DNA from 2 places in the Paenibacillus sp. 19GGS1-52 genome. Region 2 is predicted to be linked to the other one. Evidence: riboswitches for the same ligand, from Rfam matches in the RefSeq annotation. Region 2 holds a riboswitch; the other holds the start of a gene.
What was found. Region 2 has a riboswitch for cyclic di-AMP ahead of H1230_RS29600 (hypothetical protein). Riboswitches for the same ligand answer to the same signal wherever they lie in the genome.
Positions count from the first base shown of each region.

Region 1: it holds a riboswitch for cyclic di-AMP, as region 2 does, so the genes downstream of both, H1230_RS00875 (C40 family peptidase) here and H1230_RS29600 (hypothetical protein) in region 2, are expected to answer to the same signal.

Region 1 is NZ_CP059724.1:184,125-192,320, forward strand. Features, by position in the region: partial or broken gene H1230_RS00860 (M1 family metallopeptidase) at 1-1,485, shown strand, start outside; gene H1230_RS00865 (hypothetical protein) at 1,529-2,326, shown strand; cyclic di-AMP (ydaO/yuaA leader) riboswitch at 2,546-2,684, shown strand; gene H1230_RS00870 (C40 family peptidase) at 2,742-3,170, shown strand; cyclic di-AMP (ydaO/yuaA leader) riboswitch at 3,536-3,678, shown strand; gene H1230_RS00875 (C40 family peptidase) at 3,684-4,175, shown strand; gene H1230_RS00880 (GNAT family N-acetyltransferase) at 4,420-4,905, shown strand; gene H1230_RS00885 (c-type cytochrome) at 5,033-5,389, shown strand; gene H1230_RS00890 (4a-hydroxytetrahydrobiopterin dehydratase) at 5,498-5,785, opposite strand; gene H1230_RS00895 (hypothetical protein) at 6,010-6,303, opposite strand; gene motA (flagellar motor stator protein MotA) at 6,508-7,299, shown strand; gene H1230_RS00905 (flagellar motor protein MotB) at 7,292-8,107, shown strand.
Region 2 is NZ_CP059724.1:6,451,930-6,460,125, forward strand. Features, by position in the region: gene H1230_RS29575 (spore germination protein) at 1-612, opposite strand, end outside; gene H1230_RS29580 (ThuA domain-containing protein) at 757-1,395, opposite strand; gene H1230_RS29585 (SDR family NAD(P)-dependent oxidoreductase) at 1,445-2,167, opposite strand; gene ytxJ (bacillithiol system redox-active protein YtxJ) at 2,399-2,725, shown strand; gene H1230_RS29595 (glutaredoxin family protein) at 2,722-2,964, shown strand; cyclic di-AMP (ydaO/yuaA leader) riboswitch at 3,587-3,756, shown strand; gene H1230_RS29600 (hypothetical protein) at 3,883-4,335, shown strand; gene H1230_RS31790 (CPBP family intramembrane glutamic endopeptidase) at 4,373-5,020, opposite strand; gene H1230_RS29605 (nuclear transport factor 2-like protein) at 5,498-5,854, opposite strand; gene H1230_RS29610 (hypothetical protein) at 6,039-6,227, opposite strand; partial or broken gene H1230_RS29615 (DUF817 domain-containing protein) at 6,290-6,391, opposite strand; gene H1230_RS29620 (helix-turn-helix domain-containing protein) at 6,465-6,665, opposite strand; gene H1230_RS29625 (DUF2975 domain-containing protein) at 6,677-7,159, opposite strand; gene H1230_RS29630 (O-acetyl-ADP-ribose deacetylase) at 7,375-7,869, opposite strand; gene H1230_RS29635 (ArsR/SmtB family transcription factor) at 8,065-8,196, shown strand, end outside.

The DNA.
Region 1 (8,196 bases), 560 kb from region 2:
TGATAAGACATTGGTCAAAGTACATCTCCCCAGCCCGTTAATGGTGGAGAGAGCGTCACCCTCAAACTTCAGTTTGAAGTTCAACTACCCAAGATATTTGCTCGTATGGGCACTTCAGGGAATTTCGTGATGGCTGGTCAGTGGTTCCCCAAGCTTAGCGTTTACGAGCCTGCCGGAACTCGAGGAGTTCGCGAAGAAGGTTGGAATCTGCATCAATACCACGGCACCTCTGAATTCTATAGCGATTTCGGCATATACAATGTAACCATTTCTGTTCCCTCAAATTATACGGTTGCGGCAACTGGGTTCCCTGTCAAAAATGCCAAACTGAAGCAGGAGCAGAAAATATATCAGTTCTACGCAGATGATGTCCATGATTTTGCCTGGGCGGCATCTCCTGACTTTGTGTACGCGGAGGAAGCCCTCTCTACACCGGAGGTTCCGGGTGTACGAATTAAGCTGTATCTGGACCCGCTGCATCAGGATCTGAAGGAGCGTTACTTTCAGGCTGCCAAAGCTGCTCTTACCTCCTTTAGCAAATGGTATGGACCTTATCCCTACTCCACTCTGTCTATCGTCGTTCCTCCCAAAGGGGGAAACGGCGCCGGGGGAATGGAATACCCTACGCTGATTACAGCCTTCGGTGCTGCTGAGACTTCTCCGAACACCTCACTCGAGCGCACCATCATCCATGAAATAGGCCATCAATATTTCTACGGCATGGTGGCGAGCAATGAATTTGAGGAGGCATGGCTGGACGAAAGCTTCACCTCCTATGCCGAAGACAAGCTAATGGAGCAGGAGTATGGTATTATGGCCAACCTCCCCCTGCAATCCAGTCTGGTAACTACCTCACAGCCGTTGGATCTAGAAACCTGGAAATACGGTGGAGCCGATTCATACACCCGAAATGTATATATTCGTGGCAAGCTGGTGCTTAAGGATATCGAACGGCTGACAAGCACTAAGGTTATGGATGCCATTATGTCTTCCTATGCCAATAAGTACCGCTTCCAGCATCCCTCTACCACCGATTTCCAAAAAATCGTAGAGAAGGTAACCGGAAAATCTTGGCAGACTTATTTTGATCAATATGTGTATAACGGTGGGGCTCCTGATTTTGCTATAGAGAATATTACGATTCCTACTATTAAGAGCACTAGCGGAGAGGCTCACAGTTACGAATCGCTGGTAAAGGTCGTGAATAAAGGAAGTGCCTATCCAGACGTGCCCCTTAAGTTCACCTTCTCCGACGGGTATACGATGCAGCGTATCTGGAGCGGGGAGCGCAAAGAAACTACATTCCAGTTATTCCATAATGCGCCGTTGTTATCCGCCGAGATTGATCCTGATCACTCCATTCTGCTGGAGAGTAAACATATCAACAACTTCAGACTGGCGGAACTGGATCAGGATGTACTCTCCCGCTGGACGTTAAGTATGACGAAACTGCTTGAATCAGTGCTCGGAACTCTTGTCTGGTGAGGTGAGAATGGTGAAAAGATCGATAACCCGTAGCTGGTACAGCATGAAAGAGCAATTATATATTCTGATCCTGTTATTTATATACCGTTTGCTTTGGGGCTACTTTATGTACAGGTTCGTACGCGTTGCTATTATTCCGGTTCTACTGCATTATCCTGATAAAAACGCTGGCGGTAGTGGAATCGGCAGATTGCTATACTATATCGAAGGCCAGTTCAGCTTGAGCACCGATCCTGCAGTGCAGCGTTGGCTGTGGACTTTGCTGGGGTTGGCTGCTTTACGCTTGCTGCTATCGCCCTTCATACGGGCGGGACTACTGCATGAATTGCATCAAGAACGCAAGGGAGAGCGTGGCTTGTTTTTTTTCCCAGGCATGAAAATCTATGGATTACCCATTCTGCTCTTCAGTTTGGTTGAATGGCTCCTGACTCTATTGCCGCTTTACTGGATTGCTCCAAAAATGTACGGGCTGCTGCTGCCCTCCTTTTTGGACTATACAATACTATTGAAGCTTATTCCTTATATTCTCACCTGGCTGGTGTATATCTTCCTCATTCGCTTAGTTTTACTATATATTCAGTTTGGCTACACCAGTGGCACAGGGATGTTCTCCTCGCTGCTGATCTGCTTAAGGGTTATTATCCCTGCTGTTGGGATATCCATTGTACTTGGGGCTGCAGGGTTGCTCTTGCTGCTAGTCTGCGGGCTTACTGGAATCTTCTACCCTGGACTGCCCGCACTCCTTATCCGCCAAATCTCACCGTTCCCCGCTACTCTGTTCAAAATGTGGGGAATAGCAGCTCAATACCATCTGTGGAAAAGTAAGGCCTTCCCGCAATAATTACATCGTCCAAGGACATATAGAAAGAGTCTCCCCTTCTGCAAACAGAAGAGGAAACTCTTTTTTGATTACAAATATAATAAGAGTTTGCAAAACCTTAACTCCTTTGATACAATGATGCCTGTACTAGTAGTAACAACTTTGTAATCTTTTTAATTTTTTCTTAACCATTGTATGTACGTTATTGTATTTCGATATTGCTGATACGTCACTATTCTGGTGCATAACACGCCAAATTCCCTGCACCGGGGAGTGGGGGAACCATATTTTGGGTGAATTGATCTCCTAACAGAGGGATCATAGGTGAACCTTCTACCGAACCCTTAAGCTAACCTCGCAGGCCTTGGAAGGAGTACATCTTTTGAACAGACAGAACTTAAAGAAAAAATGCGCCGCAGCGGCGCTAGGACTTCTCATGGCATTCACTTTGGGAACAAGTAGTGCTTTTGCGGACTCCAAAATGGACACAGTAATCTCCAAAACACTGGGGACCACTTATAAAACAGGTGGGATCAGTACCAATGGATTTGACTGTTCCGGCTTTACGAAATATGTTTTCAAAAATCTCGGCCTTGCACTTCCACGTACTTCAAAAGCGCAATATAGCGTGGGAACAGCTGTTTCCCGCAATAATATGCGTCCTGGAGACCTTGTATTCTTCAATACTACTGGCGCAGGGATATCCCATGTTGGAATTTTTGTAGGCAGCGGTAAATTCGCACAATCTTCCTCTTCACATGGTGTAATCATCAGTTCACTTAATGAGAACTATTGGGCCAACCGTTATGTGGGTGCTAAAAGAGTTATGAGCACCACTGCATACAAAACTGTAGCTTATGATTGAAATTCCCCGACAACTATAACCTCTTTAAACTATATGAGCCCGAAGTGATTATCACCATAATCATTCCGGGTTTTTTCTTTTCCTTATTCTACCTTTTACACACATTTAACATCGTCGAAACAGCTTTTTAACAGAAAACACAAGAAAATATTGTAAAAAGGACGATTCTGCCGTTATTTCAACGTTTAAATGCAGTATATGTTCAAAAAAAACACAATTATTAGGCATAAATATATTATAAAGGATTGCCAACGGCGGCTGTGTTTGTTACAATTATCGCATCGAGCTTTTAGTAACATTTTTGTAATCATTAAGTTGTCTTTTACGAAAGTTTTGTCATGTATTGAATACAGCTATTCCTAATCAAACAGTACGTGCCGAGTTCCCTAACAATTAGGGAAACGGGGGAACCACTTTGGGTGAATTGACCTCCTATTTAACAGAGGGGTCATAGGGGACCTTCAACCGAACCCTTAAGCTAACCTCGTAGGCATTTGGAAGGGGTTTACACTTTTGAAGAAGAAGTTGGCAGCAGCAGTACTAAGCTTTTCTATTTTTCTTACAATGGGAATGGGAAGCGCATTCGCGGATTCTAAAATGGATAAAGTGATTGACAAAGCAATCGGAACTAAATATGTTACCGGTGGCATTTCAACGAACGGCTTTGATTGCTCTGGATTTACAATGTATGTCTTTGATAAGATCGGCATCGATCTGCCGCACCAATCTGGTTCCCAATACCAAATGGGCTCTGCTATTTCCCGTGATGATCTTAGACCTGGCGATCTTGTGTTTTTTAATACAACAGGCAAAGGTGTTTCTCATGTCGGTATTTATGTTGGTGAAGGTAAATTCGCACATGCTTCTTCCTCACGTGGTGTAACCATCAGCTCGCTGAGCGACAGCTACTACGTCAACCGTTATGTTGGCGCTAAACGAATTATGAGCACAGATGCTTATCAAGCGCTTGCTACTGATTCTGAAGACAATGATAATGTGCAGTAAAAAGTATTAGTACATAGGCTCTTTTCCAGGATTTTTCCAAAATCTTGGGGGAGAGCTTTTTTTGTGTCTACTAGTTATTACCCCTTACAATACTTGTAAAACACAAAATAATAATAAACACTATATATAAATGGACGATTTGTCGAGCCACCCTTTTTTATAAAGTTTTTGAGCCAAAGGAAGGTTTTTTTGTTTATAATTAGATAAGAAATTATTGCCCTCGTGAAAGGAGGTCTCTGAGCTAATGATTAGTTCATCGGTTACTTTCCACGTTGTTCCTATGGAGATCAGACATGCAAAAGACATCTGCGAGTGGATTTACAAGCCCCCTTATAATATTTACGGCTGGATGCCATGGGAGCAAATGCAGGCACTTAATATTGAATTTGGAGATCCACAGCTTCGCCAAGAACAATATGTTTCCGTAATCAATGACCAAGAGATTTTATGCGGATTTGCCCAGCTATTTCCGATGGAAGGTGTAGTAAGACTGGGGATTGGAATGCGTCCGGATTTATGCGGACATGGACTGGGCCACCTATTTGTAGGATCTATCGTAGAAGCCGCTCTGAAGCGTTACCCGGAACGTGAGATTGATCTGGAGGTGTTGACGTGGAACCAACGGGCAGTGCTTACCTATCGAAAGTGTGGTTTTACGATTACGGATACTTATGAACGTCGAACTCCGACTGGAGATAAACCATTTTATTGCATGGTCTATGATAAATAATCCCTTTATAAATAGCTTCCTAAAAAATGAAGTGGAATTTGTTCGTTTTTTTGACACAAATGCTATGATAACGCTTCATATTCCGCTATAATGTAGGGAGCAGCTTACATTGAAGGGACGGATGGGGATGCAAAAATGGATCATGAGCGGTTTGTTTTTTGCCGCCTGTGCCTTTGCGGTAGTACTAATGTTTACCCTTCCTGGCAAAGCAGAGGTCGCTGAACAGGATAAACCTACAATACCGGTAGTGCAGCTTGATGAAGCCAAGGCAGAAGCGACTGTGAAGGCCAATTGCATCACCTGCCACGGTGATCAACTTCAGGGCGATGTTGGCCCCAGTCTTCAGAAGGAAGGCAGCCAGCATGATGCTGAAGGAATCTATAGCATTGTTACTAAAGGGCGCGGCCAAATGCCTTCATTTAAGGAGAAACTAGCTCCGGAGGAGATTGCGAACGTTGCTATGTGGCTATCAGAGAAAAAATAAAGCAATCTGCAACAACAAATACGCCTGTGCAGCAGATAGGTAACTATCTAAAGCACAGGCGTATTTTTCGATTAAAGCTTAGTATCCCGCTGAGCTGAAGATTTAAGATTAGCGGTTTTTCTCGAAAGCTTCGTTAAATTCATGCGCTTCGCGGACATCAAGTGGCGTAATGCCGCCTGCTTCAATTGAAGTGAGTCGCAGCGTAACGGTTTTATAATCAATCGTAATATGCGGGTGGTGTTCAAAAGCTTCGGAAATGGCTGCTACCGCATCCACGAAGGCGATGCCCTTCATATACTCATTAAACATGTATTTACGTACAAGGGTATCATTCTCCAGCTTCCAGCCTTCCAACTTGCTCACCTGCTGACGCAGTTCTTCCTCCGTAAGTAGCAATTCGATTCCTCCCTTACTAAAATAGCAGCAAAGTCTTCACGCCTGCCCTCGCCCTTTATGTGCTAAATAAAACATCCCTTAGCTTCTGAGGACCAAGGGATGTGCCAGGATAAAGTTGATTTTCGATTTAATGTATTCTAAAATCCTGGAAAATATAACTCGGCTCTACCAATTTTAACACGGGCTGTTGGTTACGGCAAATCACGTTCAGCCGCACCCTCAAATTAAACCAAAACCACCGAGGCCAAATCTACTTCTCCAACCAAGATATTAATGCGGTGCGTCTCCTTGTCATAAATCACGACCCCGCTACCTACTTGAATGACCGGTTCCTCACCCAGCGCGAAGAATAGATCCTCGGCCAGTGCTTCCCACACCTCCAGCTTCGACTCCTGTGGCAACTCCTGCCACTCATCTGGCTCCATCTCGAAAAACACATATCCGTCAGAAATACGTCCAACCGCTTCCGTTAATTCATTCAGAATTTCAGCGTAATCTCTACCATGCTTAACACCCACATATATCACTCCGTTTTCTCTATTGATGAATAATATCGTACCTTATCCATTATAGCCGAAAAAATGACTTCACAAAAAAGGGAATGCTGTCGATAAATAAGAATATACGTTAGTCGGTTTTTCGCAGGGTGTCCAGCCGCTATTCAGGGATGATGTACGCGGCTTAGTCGGATCACTTTTTAAATCTCATGGACGAGGTGCATAATGGAAATTTCAACAATAATTGGTCTTATTCTTGGTGTAGTTGCAGTTGGCGTGGGCATGGTGCTTAAAGGAGCCCCTTTACACAGCTTGGCTACACCCGCAGCTTACATTATTATCCTGGTGGGAACAGCTGCTTCGCTTTTCATGGCTTTTCCCTTCTCAGAAATGAAGAAGATCCCCAGTCTTTTTAAAATGATATTCATCAGCAAGAAAATGGTCAGCAAATCACAACTAATTACTATGTTTATGGAATGGGCTTCTATCACCCGTCGTGAAGGTTTATTGGCTCTGGAATCCAAAGTCGATGAGATCGAGGATAATTTCCTCAGAAACGGCATGCGGATGATTATTGATGGTAATGATCAGGAATTTGTCCGGGATGTATTAATGGAAGATATCCACGCGACAGAAGATCGCCATAAAGCAGGGGCACTGATCTTCTCACAAGCGGGCATGTATGCCCCAACGCTAGGGGTATTGGGAGCTGTTATCGGGCTTATCGCCGCTCTTGCGGATATGAGTGATATGGAGAAGCTGGCGCATGCAATCGGTGCTGCCTTTATCGCTACATTGGTTGGTATCTTTACCGGTTATGTATTATGGCATCCTATTGCTACCAAGCTCAAACGGCTCTCCAAACGGGAAATTGAGGTTCGACTGATGATGGTAGAGGGCCTATTGTCTATCCAATCAGGCGTGTCTACTATTGCTATTAATCAGAAGCTTGCTGTCTTCTTAACACCTGCAGAAAGGGCCAAACTGACTGAGAAGGAGGCCAGCCCGAGTGAGTAAAAAGGTTAGACACGAGGAGCATGAGGAACATGCGGATGAGTCCTGGCTATTACCCTATTCCGATCTTATGACCCTGCTAGTCGCTTTGTTTCTCGTAATGTATGCCATGAGTGCTACAGATGCCAAGAAATTCGAAGAAATGAGCCAAGCCTTTAGCTCTGCACTCAACGGTGGAACCGGTGTTTTGAATGAAAAATCAGCAACTCCTACAAAAAGCCAGCTAGATCAGGGGAAAAATGATAAATTGGATAGCGTTGTTTCTCAAAATACCGGCGAGGCGGAGATCGCCAAGCTGCGGAAGCAAGAACAAGCAGACCTTGAGAAGCTCAAGAAACAATTTGATCAATATATTAAGAATAACGGACTCACAGATTTGCTAAGTACTAAGTTGAACCAATCCCAACTTATGATTACGATCAGTGACAATGCCCTGTTCGCATCTGGTCAGGCCATAGTGAAGGATGAATCACGCCAGTTGGCCAAATCCATCTCGACTATGCTGCAGCAATTCCCTGATTATGACGTGCTCGTACAGGGTCATACGGATAACGTACCTATTGCGAACACCAGCTATTCCTCCAACTGGGATCTTAGCGTCGATCGGGCATTGCACTTCATGAAAATCCTGCTGCTGAATCCCAATCTTAATCCCCGTAAATTCAGTCCCATCGGATACGGAGAATATCATCCGATTGCGGATAATTCTACTGCTGCCGGACGCTCCAAAAACCGCCGCGTAGAGGTCTCTATTATCCGTAAGTATCAGGCAACCACTGAGTTTACAGGCATCGTTCCATCCACCAAGTAATTTCCGTAGCATAAATATAGTAAAGAGCTGTCCCAAAGGTCTAGTCTAAGACCTTTAAGACAGCTCTTTTTTTCTACCATTAGATCAAT
Region 2 (8,196 bases):
CTCGACCAGCAATACTGCAGATCCGAACAATACCTTCTGAAGTGACATCCTCAGATTAGTGGTATATTCGATTTCCGAAACCAGCACAATTTGCTGAACAATAATGTCTTTGAGTAATTTAGCTTCAGGAACAGAAGTCATGCCTTCAAAGGGCAACGCTGCATTCATTAAAGGCTTCAGAATATTGCGGTCCATTACATCCTTGTCAGTAAGACCATCTACAAACAGCACCGCTGCCTTGATCTGCAAGGCTCCGATACGCAGTTCTCTCACATTCACATCTTCCATATCAGCACTTATCCCTTTAAACTTGCGCAAATCCTCTTGAAAAACCCCACTATAGGTCGTCGAGTGAACGGTTTGATTCGCTTCAGTTGCACCTTCTGCAGTAGTTGCTTCCTTACTTCCAGAGACAGATCCGCCGGACTCCCCATCACTCGGAACCCCTCCACCTTTACGGCCTTCAGCTCGGACTCCCCGCGTACTTATCTGCCCCTCTTTTACTCGGATCAAGTTCATTAAACGTGTTAGAGCTACTGGGACAGCGAATATCATTAGCCCTTGAAAGAGCACACCCCAGCCGGGAAACAAACCCGTGATCATATTCCACATCTGATATCGCTCCCTCAAATAACCGTTACCCTATTTTGACCGAAGCTGGATAATTCATGCACGATAAACAAAAGCGGATACCATCCTGTTAAGGACAGTATCCGCTTCAGCAGAAACTTATAAGAGCTAATATGAAGGGTGAAGCTAGCGAAGCAAGGCCGCGGCCCAAAGTCCACCTTGCTTGATCATCTGTCGGAAGGGCTCTACCGAGAAAGACGGCAAATGATGCCCAGGCATCAGATAGACTACCCGTCCCAGACCGAACTCGTGGCACCAGGCTGCCGGTCTCAGGGCACCGTCATGCGGATACTCCGCCAGGATGGTCGTCTCAAAGTGGGGCTGCATCTCGAAATAATACGGCTCATCCTGGATCACAAAATCTCCAATCCCCTGCATAATCGGATGTTCCGGCACCGGGATCGACATATGAAGCGAAGTATATTCCGGGTGATGAGTGAAATAACCCCCCAGCATGACGCCAAGCTCCTGATTCCGCTGCAGCGAGATCCCATTGTGTACAACAAGTAGTCCACCCCCGCCAGCCACATAAGAGAGCAATGCGCTGCTGTGCTGCGGGGATATTTTGACATCAGAGAATTCCGTATAGGCAATTACCAGCTTATAATCGGATAACGTATTCTTATTAAGCAGGCCATAATCCTCTGAAGATTGCACCTCTATCTCACCTGCAAAAATCTGTTGAAATTCATGATCCACACCGGCAAAAGGATGGTATTTAGCCTCTGTGTAGCTGCCCAGCGCCAAAGCTTTTATTGTAGACAATTCATCCACGCCCTTCTATTGTCATTTCAAAGTAAATACAGAAACCCTGTTACCACGGCCAATGTTTGCCGTCCAGATCGAGATAAGCAGGCTCTTCGCCAAGGTAATCCTTATGTTGCTGCACGAGATTCATAATCTTATTAGCTGACACCTCAGGTGATATCGGCGCCTCTTCATTCTTATGCCCATTCATATAGGTCTGCAGCCAGCCGGGGTGAAACACCATGACCTGACCGCCCAAGCTTTTCAAATGATTATGCAGCAAGGAGGACTGCATATTAAGCGCCGCCTTGGACATGCAATAGCCGTACATGTTGATTCGCTTATTGCTCGCTATGCTGCCAGCCTCTGAGGAGATGTTGACAATGAGTTTATCCTTGCCTTGCAGCAGCAGACCCATCAGCGCATTGCTGACTCTCAAAGACCCCAGTGTGTTCACATTATAGATTTGTGCCATTGCTTCATCGTCCATATCAACGAGCATGGTGGCACAATCTGCTTTATGAATAATGCCGGCGTTATTGATAATAATATCGACGTGTCCCGTACTGCCTGCAATGGCTCGTGCCGCGTGCTTTACACTGTCACTATTTCCTATATCCAGGGGAATCAGCTTTAAATTATCTGGGTATTGGGATTTAAGCGCATTCAGTCGTTCTGAATCTTCCATATATTGACCTGCAAATACAAAGAACTGATTCTCCAGTAACCAACGTACAATAAATAATCCCAGACCTCGGTCTGCACCGGTAACACAAGCGATCCTTTGCATACTCTTGAACTCCCTTTCCTGTGGCTAAATACAGGTGTACCTATCTTCCATCCCCCTCACCTTAGCATGTGACATCTGTTTTTTCAACGCCATTTCATTACTCATTTCTGCTCGCTTATCCAAGCAGCGAAGAATCTTTTTTTGATTTAATTTTGAACTATGTTACAATTATGATAACAGTTGCTAGCAACACAATTGTTAGCAAACAACTATTCCAGGAAGGTGATAACTTTGTCTATCCAACAACTCCATTCTCTGGAGGATCTGCATCAATATGTTGAGCAACCGGGTAAGAAACTGCTCTTCAAACACAGCACTACCTGCCCTATCAGCGCGAAGGCTAATCAGGAGTTTGAGGCCTTTCTAAAAGATACAGATACTACGGCAGCCATCGTCCTTGTCATTGAGGATCGCCCTGTCTCTACACAAATCGCTGAGGATTTTGGCATTAAGCATGAATCTCCGCAAATCTTCCTCCTTGAGGATGCAGAGGTCCGCTGGAATGCTTCCCACTGGAAAATCACGCAAGATGCTATCAGAGCGGCTGTTAACTCATGAGCGGGCAAGTCATAGTCTACTCCACAGCAGGCTGCAGCGACTGCAATTTGGTCAAACAACTACTCACCGAACAAGGGGTTTCCTTCGAAGTGAGAGATGTCATGACCAGCACCGTTTACCAGGAAGAAGTTGAGCAGCTCGGCTTCATGGGCGTGCCCGTTACTGTCTCCGGAGATCAAGTGGTTAAGGGATTTAACCTCCCTGAGCTCAAGGTTCTTATCGAAACAGTAGGTAAATAATTCAACTGCTGAATCATTCATTACATGAGTTCATTTTGCAAGAAGAAACGGGAGCTGTCCTTAATATGGACAGCTCCCGTTTTGTTGTTGTAATGACATTGTTTTATTAGTATGCTCCAAGTCAACAGCAAAAAACCCCAAAGGACATCCTCTGCGGCATGCTTACGGTCACACTACACTTATTCACTCCATAATCGACTCCGACTCTCACATCAGCTCGGTGGAAACAGATGTAATCATACTCTCCGACAGGATCGCTTGTAAAACACGAAGGATGCCAAAATAATGCTTAAAGAAAACTAATTACAATAAAGGTAACGCTTACTTGAGGTCTAATCTCTTATTTTCGCTCATTTCCTCGTCTTTATATCCATTAGCGATTAATCGTTAGTATTGTGATTTATTTCAACTTAAAGGTTAATCCTGGTAATTTCCCTACTTACGACCTGTAAATTGAGAAATGGCGCATTTTAGAGAAAAATGGCCGATAATTGATGAAATATATATATTGGATCACTTCCGTCACTGCTTCCACCGAAATTTGCGCAATATCGAACTATAAAGAATGCTTTTTTTTTTTACAAAAAAATCCTAAAAGGGTATGATTCGATTTGAAATCATTATTGAATGCACGCTGAATTCCCGCCTCGCGGGAAACGGGGGAACCATCAGGCCGCAGGGTCTACTTGGGGTGAATCCAAAAGAGACGATATTGTTATAGTCTCATTAAGGTAGGGCGACTCTCACCGTCCGAATCCGACAGCTAACCTCGTAAGCGTAAAGAGAGAGATCCTTGATCCGCCACGCTTTTGCGCAGGTTTATTTATGCCTGTTCCCAAAAACCGCAGGCAGAGGTCCTCCTCTGTCTGCGGTTTTTGGGTTGCATAAATTCTTGAATTCAGAAAGGAACGTGCCCCTATGCCAGACCCATTACCTACAGAATTAGCTTACAGCCCCACCTTTACCGAATACGTTCAAAAGTACTCCGGTGCAGTCCTCACCCTAAGCACCTTGTTGTTAGAAGCATCCACGGATGCGGAGCAGATTACGATCAGCACCTTTGCAGAGCTCTACAAATCATACCGACGGGCTGAATTGAACCCTCAATTATTCCCCATTCTGGCGTACCGGAGCTGTATTCGTCAATGCGCAGAGCTAACTGCAGGCCGAGTATCCCTTTCTGCCAAAGACCTGACCTGGGATGAGCAGATTGTAAAATCACTGTGGTATGGTATGAAGCTTACCTTGCCTGAGATAAGCACCATTCTCCAGAAAAGTGTACCACTGGTGAAAGCACAGCTTAGACACGTGCGGGAAGAAATGGCTGCTCAAGGAAACACTTTGCCAAATACCAATCTGTCAGCTGTGTAATTAAATTGATTTCAGCCCAAGCCATGATGATTTGTTCTCACATATAGATTTGAAAGTAATCTATAATCGCATGGCTTATTATTGGGGTAAGGATATTATGATTTCTCGTGTAGAGATATACAAAATAGATATGCATATAGAATAACTGAATCATATACATGCGATTAGTAATTAAATATTCCATAAAGTTCATCTTAACCATACTCATTTGAAACGGAATGTGCATGAAGGCAAATAATATTCCGATCAGTAGGATCGCTGCATATTTATTACTGATTAAGCCAATGACTCGGCTCTGGATGTATCCTCTAAATATTAACTCCTCAGTTAATGCAGTGAACATGAATATAACCAAGAACTCCAGCCACAGGTTTGCACCTTCTAACTGTAAGTTTCTCTTATGCAGGATTAGATCTCCAATAAGCCAATATGTAAACGGTAGACCACCAACAATACCCAGAACGATTGAAGATGTTATGTTTGAGGGGGTTAACCCGATAGTTTGTATCCTCTCCCTCCTTGTCTTCAGTAGGAATAGCAGCGGAGATAGTTCGAGAATACTAATACATATATAGATCACCATTTTAAATATTAGCTCGTTTGAAAAATTTACGCTGAACCGATCTATATAATCCGTCCTGTACTTTAATAAACCAAATAAATAAATTACCATAGCAATGTACATTAGATAGAGTAACGCATAAATCCCTGTCCGTTTATTCCCTTTATCCTGTGGGTAATTCTGAAATTCCACTCTAGTAAAATACTTTACAATGCTCTTCAATGAGAATCATCCTAACTTTAGCGAATATTCAACAAGCTTTGAACTATTCAAAATTCTATCATTTAATTCCATAATAATACATTATTTCACGAATATATCACAAATAAGAGCCGCAGCAACCTGCTACGGCCCCTCAACAATAACTCCCCGATAATCACCAACGCGAAGCCGATGCTGGAGAGCCTCGCGGTAAGCCAGACTGTTGTACTACGCCTTCGCTTCTGCGAAAGAGGGGAAGGCGAGTATCGCCATTCCTTCAATCTGTGGACCCTCAATCACTTCATGCGGCCATACGCAAGTGGTGTAACCGGATGACCTACCAACCCAGCGGGTGCCTTCTGTGAATAGATCTGAAACTCTGCAGGATCACGGGTTAGTTCATCCTAGAAAGCGGATGTTCAGCCGCACAATTTCACCTTTCTCGACCGTAAAGTGATGGTCAAACAGCAGTGGATCAGGCAGTCCTGTTTTGTCAAAAGAACCCTCTATCTTAGCCGTGACAATCGTCTCATCGCTGCGCTCAATATTTTGCACAACCTTAGTGATCTCGTATTTGAGCTCAGCAGCAAAGACATTGACGTTGCTCCACTCTTGTATTTCAGCTATACCCTTATATGCACGTTTATCATCCACAAGAACGGCATGGTCTGAGAAGTTGCTCACAAAAGCAACCTTATCGGGATGATTGGTAGTATCAAAGTAAGTGGCTACTGGCTGTGATAGCTTGGTAAGCATAATATCTCTCCTTTATTTTGGTATGTGGCACGAAATCTTTTTGTTAACTACATATTCATCATAGCTTTCATAACTTGACTACATCACGTCATGTTATGGGCTTCTCTCTATATTTATTTTAGTAATGCACGCAAAAAAAGCCACGGCATTAGCCATGGCTCCACTGTTCGTGATAGGTTGCAATTCAACCTTTTTTCTTGCCCCCATGCATAAACTTCCAAAAGGCCCGGCAACCGCCTAACAATCCGATTCCAAGCAAAAGCGTCTGCAGGACACCCAGCCACGTCGATTTCTCTGAAGGAATCAAAGTGCTGATTATAATTAGCAGCGCTGATGCTACAAACATTACGGGTAACTGATACTTTTTATTCAAGCTAACACTCCTTAAGCCATAATTATCATTCTACCATAAGAAGATGCGGCTCCTCATCTCTATTACCGGCTGTCTTTAACTTGTTTAAGCTGGGCAACAATAATGACGCTAATGATGACCGGAAGGAACCACGAACTGATCTTACTGAACCCTACCAGTTGCCAGACAAGGACGTCAGCCACCAACGAAAATCAGGCATGAAATGGCAGCCAAAATGCAGTAGTTGTACTATTGGCCTCATCTGTATTCTAAAATATCACCAGGCTGACATTCCAAAGCCTTACAAATCGCCTCTAAAGTGGAAAAGCGAATCGCTTTTGCCTTTCCATTTTTCAATATGGACAGATTGGCCATCGTTATTCCAACCCTCTCCGAAAGTTCTGTAACACTCATTTTCCTTTTGGCTAGCATCACATCAATATTGATTATAATCGCCATTGTTATTCACCTCAGACTATTAAGTCATTTTCCGATTTTATATCTATGGCTTCTTGTAAAAGCCTTTGAAGAACGGCCGCGAAGACTGCAATCACTAAGGAGGCAAAAATCAGGAGCATTCCGATGACTATGATGCCTGGGGCATCGTCTTTCTCCGCCATCAGATAGAAGAGCGGCATGCCTACAACATACAAGCAACTGAAGGTGATTGCACTGTATTTTATATTCTTTAAAGCTCGTACAGATAATTCCGAGAAAGCTTTGTTCTTGTCTATATAGCTTAAAAGTTTAAAAGCTTGATACAGAGCAAAGTAAAACGGTAACACCGATGCATACAAATCGAAAAAAACGAGGTATTTCAGATAAGTATAATCTGGATACAATTCCACTGCATAATTAGCTATCCCAGGCACCAAAAATATGCACAGAGCAAGAACCGGAATGCCAATAAGAATAAGAGCTATCTTTAAAAAGAGTGTCGTTCCTAATTTCATTAAAAAGCACCTCACTTGTTTATTGATGAGTTTAGATTAACATATTTTTATCGTTTATCAATATATTTTAATTGAAATACAATGTATATAGATTGTTTTTCACATCCTTATACTCACAAAAAAACCCAGCTGCAGCTAGAAAACTGCGCAACTGGGTTTACAACTAGATAACAAAAACGCTTAGGATCATCAAATTCATCAGTATATCTTGTGAATCAAAATCTCTTCAATTCATTCTTGTATAATTCAAAATTTTCTTCATCAAAACATACAAATACTACCTTCTTAATTCTTGACTCTTTGTTTAATAGGTACTTGGATACTTCTTCTACCGCAATAATACAGGCTGAATCTTTTGGGTATTTATATATTCCTGTACTTATATTTGGAAAAGCAATACTTATGACCTTTTTAGATTCCGCTTGTAATAGTGAGTTCTTATAACAATTTCTTAGCTTCTCTTCCTCATTGTTACTTCCACCATTCCAAACAGGACCAACCGTATGAATGACATATCGACATTTTAGGTTGCCACCAGTTGTTGCTACAGCTTCTCCAACTGCACAACCACCCCGTTGATTGCGGATCTTAATACACGCTTCCAATATTGCTTTACCACCAGCTTTATGGATAGCACCGTCAACACCGCCCCCACCCATTAAACTAGTGTTAGCTGCATTGACTATTGCATCCATTTCGATTTTTGTTATATCTCCTTAAATCAGTTGAATTATTGAGTCTTTCAAGATTAATTCCATGAATATCCTCCATTTCGCCAAGCCCATCCTCAATCTAAGTCTTTATTTCAGTATAATACATTATTTCCCTTTAGAAAGTTACAAACTCCAAAATAATCCATTGACATGTGCACACGGATGCATATAATAGAATCAGGCGGTGAGATTATGAAGCTCAATTATGATCCGAATAAATGCAAGAAATTGATTGAGGACAATATTGATATTGAATTCTTCAGAGCCATTTTCGACCCCGTCCGAAGTGAACTGTTGTTATTCCTTTCAGCTAATGGGGAAATG